DNA from 4 places in the Bacillus sp. AK124 genome. Region 1 is predicted to be linked to each of the others. Evidence: riboswitches for the same ligand, from Rfam matches in the RefSeq annotation. Region 1 holds a riboswitch; each other region holds the start of a gene.
The links. A riboswitch is a leader RNA that binds a small molecule or an ion and turns the genes downstream of it on or off. The one in region 1 is predicted to bind thiamine pyrophosphate.
Positions count from the first base shown of each region.

Region 2: linked by a shared signal. The riboswitch ahead of thiC (phosphomethylpyrimidine synthase ThiC) and the one ahead of thiT (energy-coupled thiamine transporter ThiT) in region 1 are both predicted to bind thiamine pyrophosphate.
Region 3: linked by a shared signal. The riboswitch ahead of tenA (thiaminase II) and the one ahead of thiT (energy-coupled thiamine transporter ThiT) in region 1 are both predicted to bind thiamine pyrophosphate.
Region 4: linked by a shared signal. The riboswitch ahead of tenA (thiaminase II) and the one ahead of thiT (energy-coupled thiamine transporter ThiT) in region 1 are both predicted to bind thiamine pyrophosphate.

Region 1 covers NZ_CP096378.1:1,047,301-1,054,684, forward strand. The annotation lists gene pcp (pyroglutamyl-peptidase I) at 1-633, opposite strand, end outside; gene M1E06_RS05195 (hypothetical protein) at 713-841, opposite strand; gene M1E06_RS05200 (response regulator aspartate phosphatase) at 843-1,955, opposite strand; gene M1E06_RS05205 (hypothetical protein) at 2,080-2,268, opposite strand; gene M1E06_RS05210 (processed acidic surface protein) at 2,448-3,443, shown strand; gene M1E06_RS05215 (class D sortase) at 3,550-4,107, shown strand; gene thiT (energy-coupled thiamine transporter ThiT) at 4,149-4,733, opposite strand; TPP riboswitch at 4,845-4,944, opposite strand; gene M1E06_RS05225 (GntR family transcriptional regulator) at 5,106-6,206, shown strand; rRNA gene M1E06_RS05230 (16S ribosomal RNA) at 6,807-7,384, shown strand, end outside.
Region 2 covers NZ_CP096378.1:3,324,787-3,332,170, reverse strand. The annotation lists gene M1E06_RS16810 (TetR/AcrR family transcriptional regulator) at 1-427, shown strand, start outside; gene aroD (type I 3-dehydroquinate dehydratase) at 555-1,319, shown strand; TPP riboswitch at 1,414-1,522, shown strand; gene thiC (phosphomethylpyrimidine synthase ThiC) at 1,671-3,446, shown strand; gene M1E06_RS16795 (ABC transporter ATP-binding protein) at 3,648-4,415, shown strand; gene M1E06_RS16790 (aliphatic sulfonate ABC transporter substrate-binding protein) at 4,457-5,416, shown strand; gene M1E06_RS16785 (ABC transporter permease) at 5,413-6,249, shown strand; gene ssuD (FMNH2-dependent alkanesulfonate monooxygenase) at 6,263-7,384, shown strand, end outside.
Region 3 covers NZ_CP096378.1:2,980,945-2,988,328, forward strand. The annotation lists gene M1E06_RS15045 (thiazole biosynthesis adenylyltransferase ThiF) at 1-83, opposite strand, end outside; gene M1E06_RS15050 (thiazole synthase) at 80-847, opposite strand; gene thiS (sulfur carrier protein ThiS) at 854-1,057, opposite strand; gene thiO (glycine oxidase ThiO) at 1,054-2,163, opposite strand; gene tenI (thiazole tautomerase TenI) at 2,147-2,758, opposite strand; gene tenA (thiaminase II) at 2,733-3,434, opposite strand; TPP riboswitch at 3,518-3,626, opposite strand; gene M1E06_RS15075 (monovalent cation:proton antiporter family protein) at 3,686-5,530, opposite strand; gene prpE (bis(5'-nucleosyl)-tetraphosphatase PrpE) at 5,795-6,535, shown strand; gene M1E06_RS15085 (RluA family pseudouridine synthase) at 6,552-7,384, opposite strand, start outside.
Region 4 covers NZ_CP096378.1:166,071-173,454, reverse strand. The annotation lists gene licT (BglG family transcription antiterminator LicT) at 1-109, opposite strand, end outside; partial or broken gene M1E06_RS00830 (energy-coupling factor transporter transmembrane component T family protein) at 292-1,025, opposite strand; gene M1E06_RS00825 (ABC transporter ATP-binding protein) at 1,022-2,572, opposite strand; gene M1E06_RS00820 (ECF transporter S component) at 2,547-3,146, opposite strand; gene tenA (thiaminase II) at 3,143-3,829, opposite strand; TPP riboswitch at 3,944-4,048, opposite strand; gene M1E06_RS00810 (hypothetical protein) at 4,253-4,411, shown strand; gene aceA (isocitrate lyase) at 4,462-5,733, opposite strand; gene aceB (malate synthase A) at 5,748-7,337, opposite strand; gene yhfH (protein YhfH) at 7,380-7,384, opposite strand, start outside.

The DNA of each region.
Region 1 (7,384 bases):
TCCGGTTTCGCGAATGTCTTTTTCGTGAAGGGCAGAGACGACGGCGGCTAGCCTCAGCCCTTCGACGATCGTTTCAAGGCTGAGGCTCGGCTCGTGCTTATCGACTGTTTGTTCGGGGAGATACGGAATGTGGATGAACCCTCCGCGGATGTTTGCCGAGGTGCGGTCTATACGGTGCATTAACTGGTAAAAAAGATGGTTGCATACGAATGTTCCAGCTGAATTAGAGACGGAGGCCGGGATTCCGTTTTTTCTCAACTCTTTCACAACGAGTTTGATAGGAAGCGCGGACCAGTAAGCTGCAGGCCCGTCTGCCGCGATCGGTTCATCGATCGGTTCCCGTTTTTCATTATCCGGAATGCGGGCGTCATCGATGTTGATTGCGATGCGTTCTGGAGTAATGTGAGCCCGGCCGCCTGCTTGTCCTACACAAATGACGATATCGGGATGGTGCTTTTCGATCGCTTTTTCCAAAACGGCCGCTGAATGATGAAAAACGGTCGGGATCTGCTCCGCCACGATAGAGACGCCTTCGACTTTTTCTCCGTTCAGCCGTTTTACAGCTTCCCAAGACGGATTGACCGTTTCTTCCCCGAAGGGGTCAAAACCTGTCAGCAGTACTTTCTTTCCCATATCGATCCCTCCTGAATATGAATATAAAGTGCAAAATACCCATTCAGAAGATGTCTGAATGGGTATTTTTTTAAATATTTTATGCTCCTGATCCCCGGGATGCCAGAAGTACCTGATCTCCTTGAGAAGCCGCTTCCGGTGCATGGTTTACGAATGAAAAGCTGATAACTGCGCCTAATACAACTGCTGTTAATAATACTTTTTTCATTTTATTCTCCTCCTCTTCCAGCGAGCTTGCTCGCCTTGTCTGTTTTAATGTAAAAGTATATGGCTTCTTCATATAACTTTTCTCGCCTGTAGTAATTCGCTACATCCATCAATAATTCCTCCAAATCTACCCAGGCTTTTTCATTTTCTAACTGGTGAACATAGTCCTTGATTATTTCCAGTTTATTCTGTGTATCAGAATATAATGTATATAAAATTTTGAATTTCAATTCGAAAATTTCGCTGTTCATTTCCCGGGATTTTTTAAAGCCCACTTCGATCCATTTAAATGCTTGTTTGTGTGCGTTGGTTTTGAAAAGAGACCTTGTGTTTTCATAAACGCAAAGAAGGTAAGCATACTTGGCTTTCGTTTCAAAATCTTTGATTGCAAAAGCTTTATTGTAATACTTTAGCGCTTCCTCCTGCTTGTCTTCCTTACTCTTCAAAAAGCCCATATTATAGTAGGTACACGGTAAAAGGAATTGGTCGCCGATTTTTTCGGTTTTTTCGATCGCTTCTTTTAATAATACTTCACTTTCGGAGAACTTAAATTGGTCAATATAATTGAGCCCGATCAGCATTTTGCAGTTGATGACCCGCTTGGCATACCCGTCATACCCTTGAAAGATGCCGGAGGCAATGTTGATGTGATGAATCGACAGCCATGTCGCTTTTAAGTTGTAATACAAAACACCGATTTTATAATGAAATTCAGCTTTTTCAATTTCATTTTGAATGACGCTCAGTCTTTTTTCCGCTATTCTGAAAAAATTGAGCGCTTCTGTATGGTTTTGCTTGTAGTCCTCATAAATCCCTTTAAACAGGTAAAAATAATAATTCAGCTTGTCGTCCGTACTTTTTGGATCTTTGTCTTGAAAACTGATGGCCTCCAATTTTTCGGTGGAAGATTGGGAGATATCTTCAAGAAGGAGCCTTAAGCGAAAATCGAGCATTTGATAATAGAGTAGAACGTCATGATCTTCTTCCATTTTTTCAATTGCTTTATCTATGTCATCTTTCATTTCGATTGAGCCTGAAATGTCTCTTTTTTTCATCAGTATGTACCAGTCGTTGAGCATATTGGCGACTTCTTGTGAAGCCACGGCTTTGGCCATTCTCTTCCCTCCAATCTTTGTGAATTTTTTGTAAATTGAAGTTCTATTAATCATAGCATAAACTGCTGCCGTCTGTGAATAACGCTGAAATGCAAGTTCGCCGGTGAAAAGTTCATTTCTGAAATTAAATCGTCATTTTCCAAAAAAAGTGCGCGAAAAAAGCGAAAACCGCGCCAAGCGGAATACAGGAGATCATTGCGGTTCCGTTGACCAGCCCGTCAGCTCCGCTTATTTTCAGGGCTTCCCGGTAGCCTATTAAAAAGTGGATGATCGATAGGACGTAACATAAGAGCATCATATAGTAAGGGTTCATTTGCATACCTCCTCTATTCGCTTTACTATATTACATTCAATAGAGGGGAAGATTATGCCTGTTTAAACAGGAAAAAGAACAAAATATTATAGACGAAAAGATTTTCAATTACAATACATGTTTTTAAAAATATTTCCACTATAATCAAAATGAAAGATAAATTTAGGGGGTCATAAGAAATGAAAAAAAGGCTGATGTCACTATTGGTCTGCATCCTGGTTTTAGTGCCGGCAGCTGGTGCTTTTGCCGCGCCGAAACAGGCCGAGCTTCAAGAGTATCTTGAAGAAATAGGAATGACAGAAAAAGAATTGGAAGCTTATTTACAGGATACATATGATGAAAGTTTAAAAGATTTTGAGTCGGTGGAAGAGTTGAAAGATTTTTTAGGGGAAAGACTGACTAATCAACTTTTGGCATCCTATTTAAAAGAATACGGATTGAGCGAAAAAGAAGCGGCTGACCTTTTTGTTGAAAATGGCTATATGGAAAGCGGCCAAAACATTCTCGACGTGTTTATGTTTGAATACGAATTGGACGATGCGCTTTTCACTGTGACATATGAAGAAGACGATTTTCAGATCGGGAACCTGTTTCAAGAATTGGGTGTGGATGATCAGGAGTGGGAAAGGCTCGTGAATCATCTCCGAAAGGTGCGCGATAAAAATCCAAACCTTGAAAATGATTTGATGGCTCTTGGAGAACGTCTTGAAGCGGTAGCCGATTTCGAGTCTGTATCAGAGCTCTCAGCTCAGGATATCGCTGAAATGCTATCCATTTTAAACGATCTTCAGAAGACGCTTGAAGTGAAAACAAAATACTATCTTGTTAAAGACGGAAAGAAAAAAGAAGTGTCTTTGACAACGCTTGTCAGCGCGGAAGATCTGAAGGGAGCAAGCCTTCTGGTGGAAGTATACGATCTGCAAGGCAACTTCATTTTGGATGTATTGCTGACGCCTGACATGATCGGATCTGATTTAATTCATGATACAGGGTCAAAAGTGAAGCAAACCCAAACGGCTGTCAAACATGATTCAAAGCCATCTCATGTGAAAAAGACGGTTAAAGGGGCAAAGCTTCCAAAGACAGCCGGGCATTACGCGGAATGGTCGATCTTAGGCGCCGTTCTGATGTTTGGAGGATTCTTCATGATCAGAAGGCTTCGCAAAGCGGCTTAACATGTCACTTCCCATTCTAATTATGTAGAGAATGGGAAGTTTTTATAAGGAGTGAAAGGAAATTAAGGCACATCGAAAAAAAATCATCTGGCTCGCAGCTATTGTGATGGTTGTGTGCGGCGCTTATTTTACAACAACGAATGTGTTCAAGTTAATGCACGGCTACGCTCTTTTTTCATTTCAGCAGATGAAAGAAGAAGAAAAGCCTGAAAAACCTCCGATTCAGACGGCGAAAAAAGAAAAAACGGTGATTGATCAAACATTTAAAACCGGGGAGAAAATCGGTGATCTTGTCATTCCGAAAATCAATGCAAGGATTCCTATATATCACGGGACAGATGAAGACGAGCTGCAAAAAGGCGTGGGCCATTTCGCTGGTTCCGTTCTGCCTGGAGAAGATGACAACTCGGTTTTATCAGGCCACCGGGATACGGTTTTCCGAAAACTCGGCCGAGTGGGGAAGGGCGATCAGTTAATTGTTGAAGCTTCCTACGGAACTTTTACATACAAAGTGAAAAAGGTGCGGATCGTGGATGCGGATGACCGGACGGTGATTGTACCAAAGCCGAGAGCAACATTGACGGTTTCCACCTGCTATCCTTTTGACTTTATCGGTTCAGCACCGGAGCGGTATATATTGGTCGCAGATTTGATTAAATCATAAAAAAACAGCGGAATCTCAGGCGAGTCCGCTGTTTTTTTATGCTATCTCATGTCTGATCTGTTTTCCAGGAGTTTTGGCGCGGTTAGCAGCAGTAAACAAAGGACAATTGTGCAGACAATGAAAGACGGAAGCATATATGTTCCATTATATACCAAGGAATAAATCCATACCGGAGTGCCTTCAGGCGCATAGTTTCCAAAAAAGACAGCGCCGCTGATGACATGAGCGAGAAATTTCAGTCCGCTTCCGAGAAAGACGGCCAGCGTAACATAGAAAATGATCTTTCCTTTTTGTTTCTCGATTGAAGCGTTTCTGATCGATCCGGCAAAAAAGCCGCCGATACCCGCGGCCGTAGGCGCGATAAAATAATCAAGAAGAAGCTGCAGAGGATGATAAACGTAAAATCCTCCAGTGACAAACTGAAGCAATCCGGCTAAAAACCCGGTTGCCAGCCCTGCCTTCAGCCCCCATCTAAAGGAAATCAGGAAGATCGGAATCATCATGACGGCGATTGAACCGCCTTGAGGCATTTTTAAAAACATTCCGGACACCATATCAAGTATAAGTGCTATTCCTGTCATAAACGCAATTTCAATCAGCTGTACAAGTTGTTTAGATTGATTCATCATAACCCTCACTTTTGATGAACAAAGGGATACTGGACTTCTTTCCCAATAAAAAAAGCAATGCGGGGAAGGAGTAGGAAAGTTTTCCACGCACTGCTTTGGATGCAATTAGAAATGACTTTGCCACATCCCTACGCCAGCGTTAACTAACAGGTTCAAAGGGTCAGAACGGTCGTTCACTCTCAGCCTCGAGGCTCCCCTTGTGGTCATCAAGTTATTTAGTTATATTCTACTATACTAAAAAAAGAAACGGACGACAAGCTGATTTTTCGAAAAATTTTGCTTAATTTCTCCAATATGTAGCAATGCAAACATCTTTTCCTTTATAATAGAACGTATTCGTACGTACAAGATCAGTAAAGGGTTGATCTGATGAGTGAACCTACAAAATACAGCATGGTGAAAAATAAAATTAAATCGTGGATATATGAAGGAAAAGTGAAGCCGGGGGAAAAAATTCATTCGGAAAACGAATTGATGAAAATATTTGATGTAAGCAGGCACACGATCCGGCAAGCGATTGGCGACCTTGTTCATGAAGGGCTTTTATACAGAGAGCAGGGCTCAGGGACGTATTGCTCTCACCGTCTTCAGCTTTCTGAAAAAGGAAGGGAAAGAAATAAGATGATCGGGGTTATTACGACTTACCTTTCGGATTACATTTTTCCTTCTATTATAAGAGGAATCGAATCGTCACTGTCCAGCGAAGGATACACCCTTGTCGTCGCGAGCACCAATAATGACATTGAAAAAGAAAAACAATGCCTTGTGAATATGCTCGATAAAAAAATTGCTGGGTTGATCGTGGAGCCGACGAAAACAGGAAGCTTTAACCCGAATTTAAGTTACTATCTGACGCTTGAACAACATCATATTCCGTATTTGATGATCAACCAATTTTATCAGGAGCTAAATCCGCCCCATTTCATTTTGGATGATGAACACGGCGGCTTTATCGCCACTGAGCATTTGATTAAACTCGGCCATGAAAAAGTGTTCGGTTTCTTTAAACAGGACGATATGCAGGGCGCCAACCGGATGAAAGGATTTATCCGTGCTTTCAGAGAAAACGGCTTGTCGTTTTACCCTGAAATGGTCGTGACGTACACAACAGAGAACAAAAAACAAAAAACGATAGCTGAAGCCAGGAAGCGGCTTTCTTCATCAGACCGTCCGACTTCCATATTCTGCTATAATGACGAGATAGCGCTTTTGGTGTTGGATGTCGTGAGGGAATTCGGTTTGAAAGTGCCGGAAGACATTTCGATTGTCGGATATGACAACTCACATTTGAGCGAGGCATCTGAAGTGAAGCTGACGTCAGTCACTCATCCGAAAATGCAGATGGGGATTGAGGCGGCAAAATGGATGATTGCCAAAGTTGAGGGACGCAACACGAATCAGCTTGAACATTCCACCGTCTACAAACCTGAACTGGTTGTCAGACATTCGACCGCCAAGCTGAAAAGGTAGGCTGCACAATCTTTATCCGCCAACCAGCGTGAATGAAAATGAGAAGAATATATATTCTGTTACAAAGCTCCGGAATGAGGAGCTTTTTATTCAAGTAAAAGCTGATAACGGAGAGTTTAATGTCATCCTCGAAGCTTTGGACCATGTGCAGCTTTAGCAAATCAATTTTTAAAGACCGCTGTATACTTTTATATAGAAGAAAGCAGTAAGAAGAAATAAATGCTGTCAACTGCCTGAGGTCGAGATGATCAGGAATCATCTGAGTCCAAATCATTTGATTATTATTTTTTTAAAAAAGCTATTGTGCAAAACGAAAATAGATGTTATATTAGTATCCGCCCCTAAAAAGGAGGCTTTATAAAAACAACTTCGAAAATCTTTTGAAAAAAGTTGTTGACATTCACGATGATAGAATGTTATATTAGTAAAGTCGCTTCTTCGAGAGGCGGAAATGATCTTTGAAAACTAAACAAGACAAAACGTACCTGTTAATTCATTAAATAAATCGTACATGCGAATGTGCGTAGTCAGGGGCCTGCACGATGCAGGTCATGCAGATGTTGTCACAGGATGTGACGAACTTAATCTGCGCTCCATTATTTCATGGAGAGTTTGATCCTGGCTCAGGACGAACGCTGGCGGCGTGCCTAATACATGCAAGTCGAGCGGACAGATGGGAGCTTGCTCCCTGATGTTAGCGGCGGACGGGTGAGTAACACGTGGGTAACCTGCCTGTAAGACTGGGATAACTCCGGGAAACCGGGGCTAATACCGGATGCTTGATTGAACCGCATGGTTCAATTATAAAAGGTGGCTTTTAGCTACCACTTACAGATGGACCCGCGGCGCATTAGCTAGTTGGTGAGGTAACGGCTCACCAAGGCGACGATGCGTAGCCGACCTGAGAGGGTGATCGGCCACACTGGGACTGAGACACGGCCCAGACTCCTACGGGAGGCAGCAGTAGGGAATCTTCCGCAATGGACGAAAGTCTGACGGAGCAACGCCGCGTGAGTGATGAAGGTTTTCGGATCGTAAAACTCTGTTGTTAGGGAAGAACAAGTACCGTTCGAATAGGGCGGTACCTTGACGGTACCTAACCAGAAAGCCACGGCTAACTACGTGCCAGCAGCCGCGGTAATACGTAGGTGGCAAGCGTTGTCCGGAATTATTGGGCG
Region 2 (7,384 bases), 2.1 Mb from region 1:
TTATCGGCATTTCCATTCAAAAAAAGATATATTAGACCGCTATTTTGAGCAGCTTTGCAGTGAGTATTCCAATTACATTGTTCAGGAAAAACATATTGACTTATCCAGTCTTGGACATGCATACTTCAACTTTTGGAGCCGACATGCCGATTTTTTACAAGCCCTTCATCAGAACCATTTGTTTTATTTGATTGTTGAGAAATATAATGAACTTCTACCGGATCTTCATAAAAAATTTAAAGAAGAAACCTTTCATTTTAAAAGCAAAATCGACTTGGAGTACGGGCTTTCATTCAGCGCAGGGGGCTTTTGGAACATCCTTTCAAAATGGTTTGAGAGAGGCCGGAAGGAAACTCCTGAAGAAATGAGTCATATTCTGCAAGGAATAGTAGATTCATTTTTAAACAAGCAAGCTATCGAAAGGTGATCTCATGTTGGTATATAAGTGCTTTAAGTGTTTAGCCTTCTTTCTTAATTTCTGCTTGTGCTTACGGCCAATCTTCGGTACCGTTAATGCAAAGACCCTTGTAATATAGAGAACAGGAGTGAGGCCGTTGTTGAATACGGTGAAGATCAGAGGGGTGGCCATCGGAGAAGGAGCCCCGAAAATTTGCGTGCCGCTCATCGGAAAAACGCATGAACAATTGAAAGAAGAAGCTGCTTTTCTTCTATCGATTAATCCGGATCTTGCCGAATGGCGGGCGGATTTTTTTGAGGATGTCGAAGACGTTGACAAAGTGAAAAAGGTATTGGCTGACATCCGGGAGATCTTAAAGGATATCCCGTTGATATTTACATTTCGCAGCGCGGAGGAAGGCGGCGAAAAAGAAGTCAGTAAGGAATTTTACTTTTCCTTGAATCATGCCGTAGTCAAAACAGGGCTGGCAGATGTGATTGATGTCGAGCTGTTCAATGAAGAGCATCATGTGGAAAAACTAGTTCAATCGGCTCATATGCAGCATGTCTTTGTCATTATATCCAACCACGATTTCGGGAAGACGCCGAGAGCGGAAGAGATCGTTTCCCGTCTCCGAAAAGCCCAGGATCTTGGCGCCGATTTCCCTAAGATCGCGGTGATGCCTGAAACACCGGCAGATGTGCTGGTGTTGCTTGAGGCGACTCATATGATGCATGAGCGGTATGCGAAGCGGCCGATTATCACGATGTCGATGGCCGGAAAAGGCTTGATCAGCCGGCTCGCCGGAGAGGTATTTGGCTCGGCCGTGACGTTCGGCGCAGCGAAAAAAGCATCCGCACCTGGCCAAATTGAGGCGACGGATTTGAAACATATACTTGATGTGCTTCATCGCAATTTATAATAATTGGGTGTGCCGCTATAGTGAAAAAGATTCATATATTTTTCCATCCTTTTCACTTGCCAAATCGGTGTGTTACGATAAAAAATGAATTGAATAGCTTTACTAGGGGTGCCCGACTGCGGGCTGAGAGAGAAACATGTGTTTCTTAACCCTTTGGACCTGATCTGGTTCGTACCAGCGTGGGGAAGTAAAAAGGATTCGGGAGAAGATGGAGAATGGGTATGGTCCGTCTGTCTTCCAGTGATTTTACTGACTGTAAAACCAGGTTCATCATATGAGCCTGGTTTTTTTGTGCTGGTGCTGTTCCGGAGTTTCGTCCTGATCAATTTTTTAGAGGGGAAGGATTTTTACATGAAACAGGAGTCAGTACAGCAAAAAAACATCTCGATTATGTCAAGTTTTTCAGGGAGCCGCAAAGTGTATGTCGAAGGGGCGCGACCTGACATTCAAGTGCCGATGAGAGAAATTTCGCTAAGTCCGACGACGGGTTCATTTGGCGCCGAAGAAAATCAGCCTGTCCGCGTCTACGACACGAGCGGTCCCTATACGGACGCGAATGCAGAGGTTGATATTCTTAAGGGGCTGAAACCTTTGCGGGCGACCTGGATCAGGGAGCGCGGCGATACCGAAGAATATGAAGGCAGAGAAATCAGACCGGAGGATAACGGCTATAAAAGCAAAGAGAAAGCGAGCAACAGCTATCCAGGGTTGAAACGAAAACCGCTGCGCGCAAAAAAAAGTCAAAATGTCACCCAGCTGCATTATGCAAGAAAGGGGATCATTACGCCCGAGATGGAATTTATCGCGATCCGAGAGCATGTATCTCCCGAATTTGTTCGTGATGAAGTGGCAAGCGGACGGGCGATTATTCCGTCAAATATCAACCATCCGGAAAGCGAACCGATGATTATCGGCCGCAACTTCCACGTGAAAATCAATGCCAACATCGGCAATTCCGCTGTCACCTCTTCGATTGAAGAAGAAGTAGAAAAAATGACATGGGCCATCCGCTGGGGCGCCGATACGATGATGGACTTGTCCACAGGTAAAGATATTCATACAACGAGGGAGTGGATCATCCGCAATTGTCCAGTTCCTGTAGGGACTGTGCCAATTTATCAGGCGCTTGAAAAAGTAAACGGCGTCGCGGAAGATCTCACTTGGGAGATTTACCGCGATACATTAATCGAGCAGGCTGAGCAAGGCGTTGATTATTTTACGATTCATGCCGGCGTCCTTCTTCGGTATGTGCCGCTGACGGCAAAGCGCGTCACTGGAGTCGTATCCCGCGGCGGGGCAATTATGGCGCAATGGTGTTTGGCTCATCATGAGGAAAGCTTTCTGTACACTCATTTTGAAGAGATTTGCGAGATTATGAAAACATACGATATCGCATTTTCGCTCGGGGACGGCCTTCGGCCCGGCTCGATTGCGGATGCGAATGATGAGGCCCAATTTGCCGAATTGGAGACGCTCGGCGAGCTGACGGAAATCGCCTGGAAGCATGATGTTCAAGTGATGATCGAAGGACCGGGACACGTGCCGATGCATAAAATTAAAGAGAATGTCGACAAGCAGATGGAAATTTGCAAAGAGGCGCCGTTTTACACGCTCGGCCCGCTGACGACCGATATTGCACCGGGCTACGATCATATTACATCGGCAATCGGAGCGGCGATGATCGGCTGGTACGGCACGGCCATGCTTTGCTATGTGACGCCGAAGGAGCATTTGGGACTGCCGAACAAAGACGATGTCCGCGAAGGCGTCATAACATACAAAATCGCGGCCCATGCGGCTGACCTTGCCAAAGGGCACCCCGGCGCGCAAATCCGCGATGACGCGCTTTCCAAGGCGCGCTTTGAATTCCGCTGGCGGGACCAGTTCAATTTGTCGCTCGATCCGGAAAGAGCGCTTGAATACCATGATGAAACCCTTCCGGCGGAAGGCGCCAAAACGGCACACTTTTGTTCAATGTGCGGGCCTAAATTTTGCAGTATGAGAATTTCCCAGGATATTCGCGACTATGCCAAGGAAAACGACCTTGATGAACAAAAGGCTATTCAAAAAGGATTGGAAGAGAAGGCGAAGGAATTTAAAAAAGCAGGCGGCAGCATTTACAGTTAAAAACGGGCAATACTGCAGATGAAAGGGGAACCTTTCATCTGTTTTTTTATAATATGGGGTTGACAGGTCGGAATAATATGAATTAGTATGTTGTTTAATATTTCGGAAAATTCCATCAGCGCTGATCGGTCAACCGAAGGCTCTTATCTCAATTGGGATAAGAGTTTTTTATTTTCAGTTTAGAAAAGAAAGGGGAACAAGATGTCTTTATCAATTCGTGTAAAAGAAAAAGCATTTGGAAACGGCAGCCTTAAAACAAGCGTGCTTCAAGACGTGAAACTGACGGTCGAAAACGGCGAATTTCTGACTGTCATCGGTCCAAGCGGATGCGGGAAAAGCACGCTCTTAAAAATCGCTGCCGGTCTTGACGGGAATTATGAAGGGCGAATCAGCATGAACGGAAGAGAAATCAAGGGCCCGGGGATTCAGCAAGGTTTCATCTTTCAGGAGCATCGGCTTTTTCCATGGCTGACGGTCGAGCAAAATATCGCCGCAGATTTAAGCCTGAAAGAACCGGCGGTGCGAAAAAAAGTCGATGAATTGATTGAAACGGTGCGGCTGAAAGGCGCGGAGAAACAGTATCCACGCGAGCTGTCCGGAGGTATGTCGCAGCGGGTCGCGATTGCCAGGGCTTTGCTCAGGGAGCCTGAGATTTTGCTGCTTGATGAACCCTTCGGCGCCTTGGACGCCTTTACGAGAAAGCATCTCCAGGATGTTCTGACAGACATTTGGCGAGAAAAGAAGATGACGATGATCCTCGTGACGCACGATATTGACGAATCGGTTTATTTAGCCAACCGGGTCGCGATTCTTACCGCAAAGCCGGGGAGAATCCACAAGCTGATTCCGGTCGATCTGCCATTTCCGCGCAGCAGAACATCGCCCGTTTTTCAATCAATCAGACAAAAAGTGCTGAAAGAATTCGAGACAACGGAAACATTCAGCTTTCAGGAAGGTTCAGGGATTTGAGCAGAAAGGAGCGGAAAAACGTGAAAAAATGGCCGTTGTATATGCTGGGCTGCCTGATGCTTCTTGCGGGCTGTTCAGCAGCCCAATCAAGCGGAGGGGGCGGAGATTTAAAAGAGATCAACATCGGAGTGCAGCAAAGCTTAAGCCCGTTGCTCCTTGCGAAAGAAAAAGGCTGGTTTGAAAAAGAGTTCGCAAAAGAAGGGATTAAAGTGAAATGGACAGAGTTTCAAAGCGGTCCGCCGCAGTTTGAAGGTCTTGCCGCAGGTAAACTTGATTTTTCCCAGGTTGGAAATTCACCGGTGATCGCAGGGCAGGCGGCTGGCATTGATTTTAAAGAAATCGGTCTTTCGCAAGACGGTTTAAAGGCGAACGGCATTCTTGTGAACGGCATCGATGACATAAAAGATTTGAAAGGAAAGAAGGTGGCGGTGGCAAAAGGCAGCAGCGGGTTCGATTTTCTGTATAAAGTGATCGATAAAGCAGGTCTGGAGCCAACAGACGTCAACATCATTCAGCTTCAGCCTGACGAAGCCATACCGGCATTTGACAGCGGCGCGATTGATGCATGGTCGATTTGGGAGCCGTTTTTGTCCCTTAAAACGATCAAAAGTGACGCGGCAATATTGGTTGACGGGGAACAAATCGACAAGTATTCCCCGGGTTTTACGCTTGTACGAAGCGAATTTGCCGAGAAGTATCCGGATGAGGTGATCCGTTTTCTGAAGGTGTATGACAAGGCCGTGAAATGGCATAAAAACCATAAGAAAGAAGCGGTTGAAGCGTATGCGAAAATTAAAAATCTCGACAAAAAGGTCGTTGAAAACGTGCTGAATAACACCGAACCGTTAAATGAGCCGATCACAGACCGCATTATTGAAACGCAGCAGGAGACTGCCGATTTTCAATTTAAATTAAAAGCGATTAACAAAGAGATTGATGTAAAAGAAGTGGTTGACAATTCATTTATTAAAAAAGCGCTGAAAGGAGGAGATGACAGATGAGGGCTGTTTCATCAAGCACCCCCTCGATCCAGCCGAAAGCAGGCGCAAAACTGAGACCGGCCGCTTTCCGGCTGGCATGGGGGAAGGGAATTGTATTACCCGTGATATTGATTTTATTATGGCAGCTTGTCGGGTCATTTGAGCTCATATCAAAAACCGTGCTTCCGGCTCCTTTAGATATATTGCTTACATTTCGGGATCTCATCGTATCAGGAGAGCTTTTCACTCATTTAGGCATCAGCATTCAGCGCGCCGCGCTCGGCTTTTTCCTGGGAGCCGGACTCGGGGTCCTGCTGGGGCTTGTAATCGGCTTTTCAAAAATCGCCGAGGATTATCTCGATCCCTCTCTGCAAATGCTGAGAACCGTTCCGCATCTCGCCGTCACGCCGCTGTTTATCTTATGGTTCGGTTTCGACGAACTGTCAAAGGTGCTCTTGATCGCGCTCGGCGCCTTCTTCCCGGTATATATCAACACATTTTCAGGAATCAGGGGCGTCGATTCGAAACTGTTCGATGTGGCGAGAGTATTGGAGTTCCATTGGCTGAAGCAGGTGACTAAGCTGATTCTTCCCGCATCGCTTCCGAACATCCTCTTAGGCATCCGCCTGTCGCTCGGTGTTTCGTGGCTGGGCCTTGTTGTTGCCGAACTGATGGGATCAAGCGCGGGAGTCGGCTATATGATTATGGATGCCAGACAGTTTTCACAAACCGATAAGGTGTTTGTCGGAATTTTGATTTTCGCAGCCGTCGGCAAGCTGACGGATTCATTCGTCAGAATTCTGGAGAAAAAGTGCCTTGGCTGGAGAAATAGCTATCAAGGTAATCAAAAGTAAAGGGGAGATCTTTTTGGACATTTTATGGTTTATTCCTACTCATGGGGACGGACGTTATCTCGGCACAGACACGGGAGGCAGAGCCGCAGATCACACCTATTTTCAGCAGGTAGCGCAAGCGGCTGACCGGCTTGGGTATACAGGGGTTCTTTTGCCGACGGGAAGATCGTGCGAAGATCCGTGGATTACCGCCGCCGCTCTGGCGTCAGTCACGAAAAATCTGAAGTTTTTAGTCGCTGTAAGACCCGGTTTGATGCAGCCGTCGGTTGCGGCGCGGATGGCTTCCACATTCGACCGGCTTGCAGAGGGCAGACTCCTCATCAATGTGGTCGCCGGCGGTGATCCGTATGAATTAGCCGGCGACGGCCTGTTTATCAGCCATGATGAACGGTATGAAGCGACAAATGAGTTTCTCGACATATGGCGGTCGCTTTTAAAAGGCGAGACTGTCAGCTATTCGGGGAAACACTTGAAGACCGAAAACGGCCGCTTACTCTTTCCGCCCGCCCAACACCCTCATCCGCCGATCTATTTTGGGGGCTCGTCAAAGGCCGGGCAGGAGACTGCCGCCAAACACGCGGATGTCTATTTAACATGGGGAGAGCCGCCCCATCTCGTTAAAGAAAAAATCCAATCTGTCAAAAGACAGGCTGAAAAAGAAGGGAGGAACGTCCGTTTTGGAATTAGACTGCACGTAATCGTCAGAGAAACGGAACAAGAGGCGTGGCAGGCGGCAAATAGACTGATCAGCCACTTGGATGATGAAACGATTGCCGCAGCCCAAAACGCGATGAAACGGACGGATTCATCAGGGCAAAAGAGGATGGTTCAGCTTCATCAGGGAAACAGAACCAATCTTGAGATCAGCCCGAATCTTTGGGCGGGCATCGGACTGGTCAGAGGCGGAGCGGGGACAGCGCTCGTCGGTGATCCGGAAACGGTGGCCTGCCGGATAAAAGAATATGCTGATCTCGGCATCGAATCCTTTATCTTCTCAGGTTATCCTCATCTTGAAGAAGCGTATCATTTTGCCGAAAAGGTCTTTCCGCTCCTTCCGTTTCGCCCGAAACTTCAAAGAAAAGCGTCTGGCGAAGTCATCGGAAATGACCATTTTCCGACGAGGCAAAAGGAAAAA
Region 3 (7,384 bases), 1.9 Mb from region 1:
AGGACGCGGGCGCGACTTAATTTTTCCTGGCCGTCCGGTCCGATCGGGTGAAAAAGCTCCTGTCTTGAATACCTGCCAGTCAAATCGTCAACTTCCCTTCTTCAGGACTGCTGGCGATGCCGTAGTTCTTTTCCGGAATTCGTCCGGCAAGGTATCCGAGTCTGCCTGCTTCAACGGCGAGTTTCATAGCCTTCGCCATTTGGACCGGATCTTTCGCCCCGCTCACTGCCGTGTTCAAAAGCACTCCGTCAGCGCCGAGTTCCATTGCGTATGCCGCATCTTTCGGAGAACCGATTCCGGCATCCACGATTACGGGAACCTTAGCCTGTTCAATGATGAACGACAGGTTAAGCGGATTGACGATTCCCTGTCCCGAACCGATTGGAGAGGCCCCGGGCATAATGGCGTGTACGCCGAGCTCTTCAAGCTTTCTCGCAAGGACGACATCGTCCGATGTATACGGCAGCACAATGAAGCCTTCTTCAAGCAAGGCTTCTGACGCCTTCAGCGTTTCTACCGGGTCAGGCAGAAGCGAACGGTCACAGCCGATCACTTCGACTTTGATCATGTCGCAAAGACCGCTCGCTTTAGCAAGCTTGGCGATCCGGACGGCTTCCTCAGCCGTTTTTGCTCCGGCCGTATTCGGCAAAAGCGTATAACGGCTTAAATCAAGCTGCTCCAAAAAATTAGGCTGAGACTCTTCAAAAATATTCATCCGTCTGACGGCAAAGGTCAGGATCTCCGATTCAGATGCACTGACAGCCTCTTTTTGAATTTCAAATGACGGATACTTCCCTGTGCCGAGCAATAATCTTGATGAGAATTGACGATCTGCGATTTTTAACATAACGGTTTATCCCCCTCCGACAAAATGAACGATTTCGATGACATCGTGTTCTTCCAGTTTGACTGTTTGATATTGGTCTTTTCCGATAATCTGCCTGTTTCTTTCAACAACGACAACACGATTTTCCAAACTGTAGGATGCGAGCAAATCGTAAATCGTGCCGCCGTCATCTCTCCACTCTATTTTCCGGCCGTTGAGCTGAATGTTCACCTGTGCACAGCCTCCTTTCGCTCCGCTTTAAACGCCTCGGCCCACTCTGTTTTGACCGGATTGCCGAGGATCATGTCAGCTATCATCTCACCGGTTGCAGGTGCCAGGAGGATGCCGTTTCTGAAATGTCCGGCAGCAAACAATATCCGGTCATTTTCAGGGTGTCTGCCGATATATGGATTGCCATCCCCTGTTTCCGGGCGCAATCCGGCCCAGCATTGGTCGATGTTCATGGATTCAATGTCAGGGAGCATCGACTTGGCCTTTCGGATCAACTCCTCGATTCCGCCAAGTTCCGGCTGTTCATTCCAATCCCCGGGCTTCATTGTCGCGCCGACGACAAGCTTTCCGCTATGGCGCGGAACGATGTAGCAATGATCATGGTAAAGCGTCCTCGTCAAAGGGATGCCGTCATTCCACACAGACAGGCACTCCCCTTTGACAGGATAAAAGCTTTTGTCTATGCCGATCTGTTTAAAGAAAGCACCGCTCCACACACCGCTTGCAATGACAACGTGCTCCGCCTCCGCGGTGCATGAAGCAGCAGTGACGCGGACGGCCCCCGCTTCAGATTCGATCGATAAAACGGGGGTAAACTCGAAGACCTCGGCACCGAGAATCCGGGCCCCCCTGGCAAATGCCCTGCACACTGCGGCCGGTTCGACATGGATGTCGTCCCGAATGAAATTAGCGCCGAGAATCCCTTTTCCGGCATGCGGTTCCAGCTCATATACTTCAGCGGCTTCAAGCCATTCCACTGAATCCAGTGCAGCCATTTGCATCAGGTGTTCGCGGTCGCTTTCTGAAAATGCCAGCTTTAATATCCCTCCGTCATGCTTTCTGATATCGATGCCGCTTAAGTCTTTCAATTCGCCCGTCAGCCGCTGATAGGCTTTTTGGCTGGCTCTGGCAAATTCGAAAAAGGTACCGGGTTTATCGCATTCCGCATGGGCGCCGAGCATGCCCGCCGCCGCGCTCGTCGCTTTTTTGCCGACTTCTCCGCTTTCAAACACGGCCGTTTTTTTCCCCGCTTTCGCAAGATGGTAAGCGATGGATGTCCCGATGATGCCTCCGCCGATCACGATCGTATCATAGCGCTTTCTCATATGAATCTCCCTTCGCGAGACAGGCAAGCCGCGCGGCCGCCTCATCCGGTCTGTCATGAGAAAAGATCCCCGACATCACGGCGATGCCGTCTGCCATTTTGACTTCCGCCAGTCGTTGTTCGGTAATACCCCCGATCGCAATGACCGGAATGCGGACAGCCGCCTTCACTTCAGCCAGACTGAGAGCTCCTCTTCCTTTCCGGCCCTTTTTACAGTCCGTTTCAAAAATGTGGCCGAACAGCACATAATCTGCACCTTCAGTTTCAGCCTGAACCGCTTCTTCTGGCGAATGGACGGACTTTCCGATTTTCAAATGCGGAAAACGGCTCCTCACACTTTTGACGGAAAAGCCGTGTGAAGGCAGCTGAACCCGGTGAATGTGATGAAACAAAGCGATATCCACCCTGTCGTTGATGATCAGTTTCCGCTTATCAACCCCTTCTTCGGCAAGGCGGTCGATTAAACTTGATATTTCACTTACTTTTTTTGATCTTTCCCTGATATGGATAAAGTCAACGGCATTTTGAATCGAGATGATTTTTGCAGCAAGCTCTTCCACAGAGTGCTTGTCATCGGTGATCGCGTGCAGATGCAAGCTGATCCACCCCGCTTTTTGACCAGCTTTCTTTTTGGTAGGCCATATCCCAGAAGCTGTATTCGTAGAAGCTGGAGATGACGAAGTTCTCCTTCATCTTCGCGCGCGTTTTCTCATCGGCGTTTTCAGCCAGCTCATCGAAGCGGTTGATCTGTTCTGTCACAAGTTCTTTAAACCAGTCGCCTCCGTATGTCGCGATCCATTCCTGATAAACCGCGCTGTCAGGCCTGCACGTTTTTAACGTCTCACCGACGTCATAATAGAGCCAATAGCAAGGAAGCAAAGCGGCCAGTATTTCCGCAAAACTGCCGCTCACGACAGAACGGTACATATGCGATGTGTACGCATACGCTGTCGGCGACGGCTGAAACGACTCCAGTTCTTCCTTTGTGATTCCCAATAGATCGGTGAATTTCCTATGGAGCGACATCTCGGCTTCATATGTGCCTTTCGCGTGTTCAGCCATCCGGCTTGTCGTATATAAATCGCGAGCATATGCCGCACCAAAGGATTGGACTTTGGCAAAGTGGGTCAAATAGTAGGAATCCTGCATGACATAGTATTTAAATCGATCAACCGGAAGTGTGCCGTCTCCAATCCCTTGAATAAACGGATGGACAAAACTGCCTTCCCACCATTTTGCAGCGCTGTTTCGGCATTCTTCTGAAAACTTCATTTCGAGGCTCCTCCTTCGATTCTGAACATAAAAAAACCACTTTCCCGCAAGGAAAGTGGTTTGGAATTTGCATAAATACATACTCAAATACCGTGCCACTTCCCTACGCAGGTTTGAACCTGTTCAGGTTATGAGGGTCTAAAAGTCACACTTTTATCTCAGCCCTTATCAAGGACTCCCCTAGTGGAAAACATTTCTTGTTCATTCAGTTTATACTTTTATCTTATCACGAATTGCAAAATGGTCAAGCATCAGTCTCCAAGCGTTTTTCTCAATTCCGCAATATATTCGCGCGAACCGGTGGCGATCAGCCTGTCACCCAATTGCAGCCTTGTATCCCCGTGGGGCACGATGCTGTCCACCCCGCGGAAAATTCGGACGAAGATAACATCTCCCGTAAACGGAAACTCCCTTAACAGAACACCGTCAAATCGCTCATTGCTCATATTGATCTGATACAGCGACGCATCCTGGTTCGTCAGGAGTTTCATAACGCCAGGCGCCTCGATAAGCGCGCGCAGCAGCGTTTTTGTAGAAAGCAGAATAGAGAATGTATCAATTCCGTTATCTTTCAGTCTGGATTCGGCGTCTGGAGAATCTGCGCTGGCGATAATTCTCGCGACTTTCTGCTCCTTCGCAAAAAGTGCGATCCCTGTATTGCGCTCTTCGCTGCCAGTGGCCACGACGAGTATATCCGTTTGGAAAACGCCGAATGATTGAAGCGTCTCGTATTCATAATCAGGCAAAACTTCAACATCAAACACCGGGTCCGCCAGATTTTCTTCCTTTTTTTCCTGCCGGACATGCAGGATTCTGACGTGATAATCTTCCGGAGAAAGTTCGAGCGTGACTGGCAGCGTCATTTGATTTGCGCCGATAAAGGTGATCGTCTTTTTCTCTTTTTCGCTTTCCGTTTTCGGCATTAATTTTTTAAAGCCGGTCGGTGTGATGATGCATGTAATGACAGCGACCAGAATCAGCGCGCCGGACATCTGCGCGTCAATCACGCCGATGCGCTCGCCGATCGTTGTCGCCGCGATCACCAAAGAAAGCGTGGAAGTCAGGAGAAAACCGGAAGCCAGCACGGTTTTCATGTCATACCACTTTTTCAAAAACAGCACCGGAACGACTTTGCTGATTAACAGAGCCACAAACAGAAGCGGGATCATCACTAAAATTTTCGGATTGCCAAACAGTGACCAAATGTCCAATTTGACGCCTGTCATCACAAAGAAGATCGGGATGAGGAATCCGTATCCGAATGAATCGAGCTGCTGAACGAGCTCCTTGTTCGGCGAAAGCAGCGAAACAAGCACCCCGGCCAAAAACGCGCCAAGTATGTTTTCTGCACCGAGCGACTCGGACAGCGCCACAAGTACGATGATCAGCGTAAATATCGCCCTTGTGCCGATCTGGATCGTTCCTTTTGACAGCACTTCGACAAAAGGCCGCTTTTTAAATATCCTTCCGAACAGGTATAAAACGACGCCGGCGGCAAATAAGATCATCAGCAGCCACATATTGCTGTTTTCGTCCCCGTAGATTGAGGCGAACACTGCAAGCAGAATCATCGTGACAAGATCGGCAATGACGGCGACAAGCAAAATAATCTGGCCGATATTTGTCTTCATGAGACGCTCTTCTTTCAGCGTCGGAACGACAACCCCGAGCGAAATTGTCGAAATGATCAGCGTCATTAAAAAGGCGTTGTCAATAAATCCTGCCATGACAAAGCTGTAAGAAAGGCCGAGCGATAAAATAAAGACGGCAATAAAGATGACCGAAGCCGTTTTAAATGTATTCGGCGCTTCCTTTCCGCTTGGAAGCAGCTGCTTTTTCTTTCCTTTTTCAAATGCGGAAAAATCGATTTCAAGCCCGCTTAAAAACATTAAAAAGATAAATCCGAGCATCGATAAAGTTTCGAGCCATGTATCGTGCTGGGCGACCAGATCGAACCCGCTTTTTCCGATAATAAGACCCATGATAATTTCAGCGACAACCACCGGTATGCTTAACCTGAAACGGTGCAGCAGGATGGGCGTTAAAAATGCGATAATCAGTACGACAACTAAAGATGAGACAGATGTGTGCTCCATAAACTGGTACCTCCTCTAAAACCGGTTTCCGGGTATGATTAGCGTTCCCTTTTTTAAAAATAAAAGGGACATCTTTTTAGACATTTTCATGTGGGAAAAGAACCGTCTGAACTCTTTTCTCACAGGTGTAAAAATCGATTTTAACAATGCTCGCTCAGAAAAAAAAGTAATATGCCTGATTTTCTCCGGTGAAAGTCGCTGAAGCTTGATTTATATATGGACTGGGCAATGTATATACATACGCAGACAGGAGGCAGAAAACGCATGAAATATGATGTAATCGGCGATATTCACGGGTGCTATGACGAAATGATTGCGCTGATTGAAAAGCTCGGTTACTCGCTGTCATCGGGGTTTCCCGTTCATCCGGAAAACAGAACACTTGTCTTTCTCGGGGATTTAACAGACAGAGGGCCAAAATCGCTGGAGGTCGTTGAATTTGTAGGACGGGCCGTTGAAGAAGGAGCTGTGCGATATGTGCCCGGCAATCACTGCAATAAGCTGTACCGTTTTTTCAAAGGCAATCCGGTGAAGCTGCAGCACGGGCTGGAGACGACGGCGGCGGAATACAGAAACCTTCCGAAACATAAACAGAAGGATATCAGAGACCTTTTCATGCGCCTTTATGAAAACGCCCCGCTTTATGAGATCCTGCATAACGGCGAACTTGTCGTCGCACATGCCGGCATCAAAGCGGAAGACATCGGCAAAAAGCCTGTCGGAAAAGTAAAACAGTTTGTGCTATACGGAGATATTACAGGAGAAACGCTGCCTGACGGACGGCCGGTCAGGCGGGACTGGGCCGCTCATTACAAAGGCGATCCGTGGGTGGTGTACGGCCACACTCCTGTCAAACGTCCGCGAATGATACATCATACGATCAATATCGATACCGGTTGTGTATTCGGCAACAGGCTGACCGCTTTCAGATACCCCGAACTGACAACCGAATCTGTCCCCTCTTCATTGCCTTATGATGAGTCAAGATTCCGTATGGAGCCATAAAAAAAGAGAGCTTAATTCAGCTCTCTATCAACTGACTCATATCATGCGGAACCGGCGCTTGAAACGTCAGCTCTTCCATTGTGAAGGGATGAAAAAACGTCAGCGTCTCACTGTGGAGCGCCTGCCGATTGATGAAGCCGCGGGTTCCTCCGTACAGCGTATCACCGCACAAAGGATATCCGATATGACTCATGTGAACTCGGATCTGATGGGTTCTCCCGGTTTCCAGACGGATGGAGACATCCGTCATACCGCTGAAGCGCCTGTTCACCCAAAAATGCGTCACCGCTTTTTGCCCGTCGGGGATCACCGCACGCTCGATGATGCTCGATGATTTTCTGCCGATTGGCGCATCGATCGTTCCCTGCTCTTCTGCGATCAAACCGTGGACGACCGCCCGATATTGCCGTTTGACGGCTCCCTTTTTTTGCAGTCCCGATAAAAGCGAGTGGGCGAAGCGGTGCTTGGCTACAAGCATGACACCCGATGTGTCGCGGTCAAGCCTGCTCACCAGGTGAACGGTCGCGCGGACGCCCGTCCGCTGGTAATAATGAATCAGACCGTTCGCCAAGCTGCCTGATGGATGCTCGCGCGAGGGAATCGACGACAGGCATGGCTGTTTATTTAATACGAGGACATGGTCATCTTCGAACAAAATATCAAGCGGAATTTCTTCCGGGCGCAAAGATTCGCTCATTTTTTCCGGAGGGAACTGTATGACGAGCTCGTCCCCTTTTTGAAGAACGTATCTGACCGTTACATGCCCGCCGTTTACCAAAAGATCCCCGCCGCCGAATTTGATGTCCGTCAGCATCCTTTTTGAAATGCCCAGTCGCTGGACGTATTCTT
Region 4 (7,384 bases), 880 kb from region 1:
CCCCAGGCTTTTTTTGAAAAGCGATTCCCCTGCCCATGACCACTAATTCCTGACCCTGTTCATTTAAAACACTGATCACATTGTTGTTGATCACTTTGGCAATTTTCACATCGCGCCACTCCCATCTTGTAAGGGGATTTTTTATATTTCTTTTTTCATATGGTACACATTGATTGTACAATCTTTTTGGCCTAGGTCAATATGTTTCAGTCAACGTCCGAAATATTTACATTTTACAGAATGCCCGATTTATAAAAAAAGAGCCGCAGTGCGGCCCTGTAAAAAACCCTCTTAAAAAATGAGCAAAATTCCCGCTGTGACTGACGCCAGACCCGCAAAATAAACGAAGTCTTTTCCGGAAAGCCGCGCTGTTTGATAGTAGGTGCGGTCTTTTGCACCGGTAAACCCTCTCGCTTCCATGGCAACGGCGATTCTTTCCGACTTGCGGATGCCTTGCGAAAACAAAGGCAGCGCATAGCGAATAAACGCCTTCCAGCTGTTTTTTGCTTATAGCCCCTGATTTTGTGCGCCGCCTTCATTTGCGAAAGCTCAGACTGAAAAAGCGGGACAAAACGGAAGCCGGCCAGCAAGCCATAAGCCCATTTAGGCGACAGCCTGCATTGATGAACCAGGCTCATAATAAACTGCGTCAAATCGGTTGTTGATGTAAACAAAAGACCGTATGTGACAAACCCGAGCATCCGGAGCGCGATTGTCAGCCCATTGCCGACGCTTTCCTCGGTGACGCGGAACCAGGCCCATTCCCAAATCGTTTCCTCGCCTTTTCCAAAAGCGGCCATCATCCAAAAGACGAGAATAAAAAAGACGAGATAAGGCAACAGCCGCTTACTTAAATAAGACAAAGTCCATCCCCCGAAAAAAATTCCGATGGCAACCGCAAACAGCCAAATGAATAGAGTCGGTTTCGGATTTGAAACAAACATGAGCAAGCACATGACCAGGAGGTGGGAAAAGAGCTTGGCGCTCGGGTTCAATGCCGAAAGAAGTGAACCATTGCTTTTCATACGGGAACCCTCTCCTTTCTTTCATGCATGAACCGGTAATGAAGCGGCGGTATCAATGAAAAGCGGCGGACGAGGCCTTGATCAGAAAATAATCGATACGGCGTTCCTTGAAATGCCGCTTTCCCTTGATGAAACACGATGACACGGCCGGAATGCTCATCTACGATGTCCATGTCGTGCGTCACCATCACAATCGTCGTTCCCCGTTCCTGCCGTTCCTTTAACCGCTTGATTAATTCTTGCGCCGTCCTTTCGTCCTGACCGAATGTCGGCTCGTCAAGCAGCAGCAGATCCTGGTCAAACAAAAGCATTGTCGCAACGCTTAAACGCCGTTTCTGCCCGAGGCTTAATGTAAAGGGGTGCGCTTTTTGATGAGCGTCAAGTCCGAATTCCCGCAGCAATTCAGCCGTTTTCTTTTCGACCCGGTCCTCCGGCCATCCCCGCTGCCTCGCCCCGAACGCGATCTCGTCAAACACCGTGTCCCGAATAAATTGAAGCTCGGGATTTTGAAAAACAAAGCCGGCCTTCTCATAGAGCGTACGGTCGGACCATTTCTTCAGCTCCCGATCCTCAAGATAAAGGCGCCCTTTTTTGACGGCTTCAAGCCTGATCAGACTTTTTAAAAACGTACTCTTTCCGCTCCCGTTCTCGCCGATGACCGAAATCCATTCTCCCCTTGGAATCTCAAGGGTGATGCCGTCGGCAACGATCTTTTTCCGATAGCCGATCGCCGCGTCGTCTGCGCGGATCAATATGTCTCTGTCAGCTGTAGGCCTGTTTTTCGCCTCCTCCTCTTTCATTTTCAATGTAGAAGAGAGCTTGACGGCGAGCGGATGATCATCTTGTGTGATGACATCTTCCCATACCGCAGGGTACAGTTTCGGCTGCCAGATGCCCGCCGCTTTCATCTCCGGCTGAAAATGTTTCACGATTTCTTCCGGCTTTCCGTCAGCGATGATCTGTCCCTTTCCATTGAAAAGAATGACGCGGTCCATCCACTCGATACAGCCGTCCAGCACGTGTTCGACGAACACCATCGTCTGTCCGCTTTTTCGTGAAACGTTACGAAGCAAGGCAAAGATGTCTTTCCGGCTGGCCGGGTCCAGCTGCGCCGTCGGCTCGTCAAAAAACAGCACTTCAGGCTCCAGAGCGAGCAGGCACGCTAATGCCAGTCTCTGCTTCATACCGCCTGACAAGGTTTCGATCGGCGTTTTCTTATCTATCTTTAATCCGACTTGCTCCATCAGCTCCGAGATGATGCCGTCCATATCTTTTGGGGAGACAGACCGGTTTTCTAGGCTAAAAGCGATTTCCTCATCAACATGAAGCATGCAGAACTGCGAATCCGGATCCTGAAACATAACGCCGGCGCTCTTTCTGCGATTGACCTCTCCGCTGACCTCAGCTTCGACATGTTCAGGAATGATGCCGGAAAGCACGGACAACAGTGTCGATTTGCCGCTTCCGCTCGGACCGAGTATCAGCACTTTCTCTCCCTGCCCAATCGACAGGACGGAAAGGTTACTGCATCCGAGAAATGAACGCATCGGCATCATCCTTCTTCCGCTGTTCCTTCATGATCTCATACTGATTCAGGACGCCCGTTTTCGCAAGCGCTTCGACAACGGCTTTTGCCAGCCAGCCGCCGAGTACAATGCCGCTGATGATTTGGATGATAAGCGTCATGATCAGCGTTTGCGTCGTATAGTAGGCAAAACCGTTCGCCATCAGGCTGTATGTCATGCTTCCGACCGCGGCAAGCGCACCGGAAAGCATAAGGGTAAACAAGTTGTAACGCTTATAGCGAAAGATCGCAAAAGCGATTTCCGCACCGGCTCCCTGGAACACACCGATTAATAATGCTGACAGTCCAAAGTGGCTTCCGGTCAGCAGTTCGACCGCCGCAGCTGCCGTCTCGGCAATCAGCGCCGCACCCGGTTTACGGATGATATAAGCGACAATCGGGCTGGCGATCACCCAAATGCCGAACATAAAGTTCGCTCCGACAGGCCCGACAATAGCTGAAACAGGGATCCACAAGGTGGACCATCCTAAGTAAATGACGCCGCATGCAACGGACAAGATCACTGCCATCACGACTTCTTTCATGTTCCAATTCATCGTCTCACCGCCTCCATTTCCACAGGCCAATCTTCAACTGTATAAGCCATCTCCCAAAAGCCGTATTCAAGCTGACAACTTTGCAAAAAAAGCTCCTTCATTTTTTCTTTTTCAGCCTTGCCCGCTGTTTCGGCCCATTCATCCAGGCGGGCGCAAAACTTCGTCGTGATTGAATCGGTTCGGTCTCCGTAAAAACAGATCCAGTCATAAAATGGATGCGACGGGTCAGGCTGAACGTCCATCATCAGTTTTTTTCCGATCTCCCAATATGTCCACGGACAAGGCAGCAAGACGGCTAATATCTCTCCCAGCGTGCCTTCGTGCGCCGCCGTCAGCATATGGCGGATATAATGATGGGCAGAAGGCGCAAGCGGATAGCCCTGCAGAGATTCATACTCCACCCCCGCGGCCCGGCACAGGTTGTTGTGCGGGTGCACTTCGCTGTTTAATACAAATGAAATCTGCTCATGAAACATCTCCATGTCTTTCCGGTTTTGACACTTGGAAATTGCAATTCCGTAGATTTGAATAAAAGCGTTCAAATACTCGTAATCTTGCTTCACATAATGAATAAGCTGCTCCTTTTTCAGCTTGCCGGACGCCAGTCCCAATACAAACGGATGCTCAAAAATGGCTTCAAAAATAGGGTCTGCCTCGCGGCGAAGTTCTGCAGAAAAACTCATGTAGATAGCCTCCTCAGCAATCGGTTTTATAAGGAAGGCACAGGGGGGAGCGAGCCGCTTTATACGCAAAAAAGCCGCCCCAAAATGGAGCGGCCTTTGTATGATGAAATCATAAAGACACCGGCTCCACTTCCCTACGCTAGTATGAACTAGATCAGGTTCAAAGGGTCCAAGATCGCTACTTGTCTCAGCCGGCTTACGGCTCCCCTAGTGGACTTCCTATTACATTAACTTTTACTCTACACATCAATGATTATGATGTCAACCTGAGTTTTTCAGTTTTATTCTTGTATAAAACCGCCGGGTTTCATACAGAAGATGCAGCGGGTAAAAATATTTATGGAAAAATGTTAATTTTCTGAAACCTTTTGCGGGCTTGTTCGTCTAATATAGTGAAGACAAAAAAATTTGGAGGGGATATTTATGATGATGTTTATCTTGATTTTGACAATGGCTGTGTATTTGTTCTATTCTTTCAGCAAAGACAACCGGCCGGCCAAAAGAAACAACAAGAATCATCAGACACTGACTGTTATTAGGGAAAACCCTTTTACCGCCCCTTCCAATGATGTCAATTGCTAACTTGATAGACAACAAGCAAGCCGCCCAATGACGGGCGGCTTTTTACGTTTTTAGGATTGAAATTGTTCCGCTTCAGTCGATCCCTTCAGTGCAGTGGTTGATGAAGTCCCGCCTGTCACAACCTGGGCGACTTCATCAAAGTAGCTCGTTCCGACTTCGCGCTGATGCCTTGTCGCCGTATAGCCGTGGACTTCGCTGGCAAACTCGGCCTGCTGCAGATCAGAATACGCCGCCATTCCGCGGTGCTTATATTGACGGGCCAATTCAAACATGCCGTGGTTTAAGGCGTGGAAGCCTGCCAGTGTGACAAATTGAAATTTATAGCCCATTTCACTGAGCTGTTTCTGGAAGTTCAAGATGGTGTTGTCATCCAGTTTGGCCTTCCAGTTGAACGAAGGGGAGCAGTTGTAGGCGAGCAGTTTGCCCGGGAATTTTTCATGGATCGCCTGTGCAAACCGGTGGGCTTCTTCAATATTCGGCTCAGACGTTTCACACCAGATCAAATCGGCATACGGCGCATACGCCAAACCTCTCGCAATCGCCTGATCAAGACCCGGCTTTGTTTTGAAGAACCCTTCCGCTGTTCGCTCTCCCGTCAAAAACGGCGCATCATATGAATCGACGTCGCTTGTGATCAGGTCGGCCGCATTCGCGTCCGTACGGGCAATAAGAATGGTCGGGACTCCCATCACGTCTGCGGCGAGGCGCGCGGCAATCAAATTACGCACCGCCGTTTGCGTCGGAAGCAGCACTTTCCCGCCCAAATGCCCGCACTTTTTCTCAGACGACAACTGGTCTTCAAAGTGAACTCCCGCGGCGCCGGCTTCAATCATACCTTTCATCAGCTCGAACACATTCAGCTGTCCGCCGAAGCCCGCTTCAGCGTCGGCCACAATCGGAGCAAACCAATCGATGTCTTCTTTTCCTTCCATATGGTGAATTTGATCGGCGCGCTGCAGCGTACGGTTGATTTTTTTGACGACTTCCGGCACGCTGTTTGCCGGATAAAGGCTTTGGTCAGGATACATGCTCCCTGACAAATTGGCATCGGCCGCCACCTGCCAACCGCTTAAATAAATCGCTTTCAATCCGGCTTTTACTTGCTGCATGGCTTGATTTCCGGTCAAAGCGCCCAGCGCCGGCACGAAGTCCTCTGTGTGGAGAAGCTTCCACAGCTTTTCGGCGCCGCGCCTTGCAATCGTGTATTCAATCTCAAGCGTGCCTCTCAGCCGAATAACGTCAGCCGCCTGATACGGCCTTGTGATCCCTTTCCAGCGTTCTTCATGCTCCCAGCTTTCTGCGAGTTGTTTTTCTTTCAGCATCGCACATTCCCCCATCATATTTTTTCATAAGCGGGTATCGTTAGAAATTCCGCGAATTCATCATCCAAAATCAGCTGTTCAAATAACTGTCCGGCCTCTTCGAACCGGCCGCTCCGAAAATGTTCTATGCCGGCTTCTTCGAAGATTTTCTGCATTTCTTCCTCTTTCATCATCTTGACCATTTCGGCGTTGACTTTCCGGCCATCGTCAAGAACCCCTTTCGGATGGCGAATCCATTGCCAAAGCTGGGCTCTGGAAATCTCCGCCGTTGCTGCGTCCTCCATTAAGTGGTCGATCGGAGCGGCGCCTCTGCCCGACAGCCATGAAGCTAAATAGCGGATGCCGGCGCTGATATTGGTACGGACGCCTGCTTCTGTAATCCGGCCTTGCGGTACTTCCAGCAAGTCTTTTTCCTCGACCTTTACGTCTTCCCGCTTTCTATGAATCTGGTTCGCCGACGGCATATGCTGATTGAATACATCGAGCGCCGTTTGAATCATGCCGGGATGCGCGATCCATGTTCCGTCATGTCCGTCTTTTACTTCACGTTCCTTATCTTCGCGGATTTTGGCAAATGCGGCTTCATTGATCTCAGGTTTGTCTTTAGCGGGAATTTGCGCCGCCATTCCCCCGATCGCATGGACATTGCGTTTATGACACGTTTGAATCGCCAAGAGGGAGTACGCTCTCATGTTTGGAACCGTCATCGTCACGGCTGAGCGGTCTGGAAGAATGACTTCTTCCCTGTTCCTGAATTTCTTAATAAAGCTGAAAATATAATCCCACCTGCCGCAGTTAAGTCCGGCTGAATGCTCCTTCAATTCATAGAGGATTTCATCCATTTCAAAAGCCGCCAGGATCGTTTCAATGAGAACCGTCGCTTTAATCGTGCCCTGCGGAATGCGCAAATCGTTTTGCGCATAAACAAATACGTCGTTCCACAGCCTTGCTTCCAGATGGTTTTCGATTTTTGGAAGGTAGAAATAAGGGCCGCTTCCTTTTTTGATCAGCTCTTTTGCGTTATGGAAAAAATAAAGGCCAAAATCGAACAGGCTTGCTGACACGGGCTTGCCGCCGATCAGCACATGCTTCTCTTCCAAGTGCCATCCCCTCGGTCTTACAATGATGACGGCGGGATTTTCTTTCAGCTCATAGCGTTTGCCCTGTTCATTCGTAAAAGAAATCGTCCCGCGAACCGCGTCCCGCAAATTAACCTGGCCTTCAATGCAGTTTTTCCAAGTCGGCGAGTTCGCATCTTCAAAGTCGGCCATAAAGACTTTGGCTCCTGAATTTAAAGCATTGATGACCATTTTTCTGTCGACCGGGCCAGTGATTTCAACCCTGCGGTCCTCCAAATCCCGGGGGAGCGGCGCGACCGTCCAGTCCGCCTCGCGGATGTGCTTCGTTTCCGCCAAAAAACCGGGATTCTTCCCTTGATCAATTTCAGCCTGCCTGATCGTTCGCAAATGCAGCAATTCCCGTCTTCTTCCCCCGAAATGTCGTTCAAGACGTCCGATAAACTCCAGCGCTTCTTTTGTCAAAATCTCTTCATACTGCGGATTCATCGATCCGGTTATCTGAGTTCTCTTCTCCTCTGTTTTCATGTCTCCCTACCCCTTTACATGCATTGTTATAAAACAGTTTGCTTACT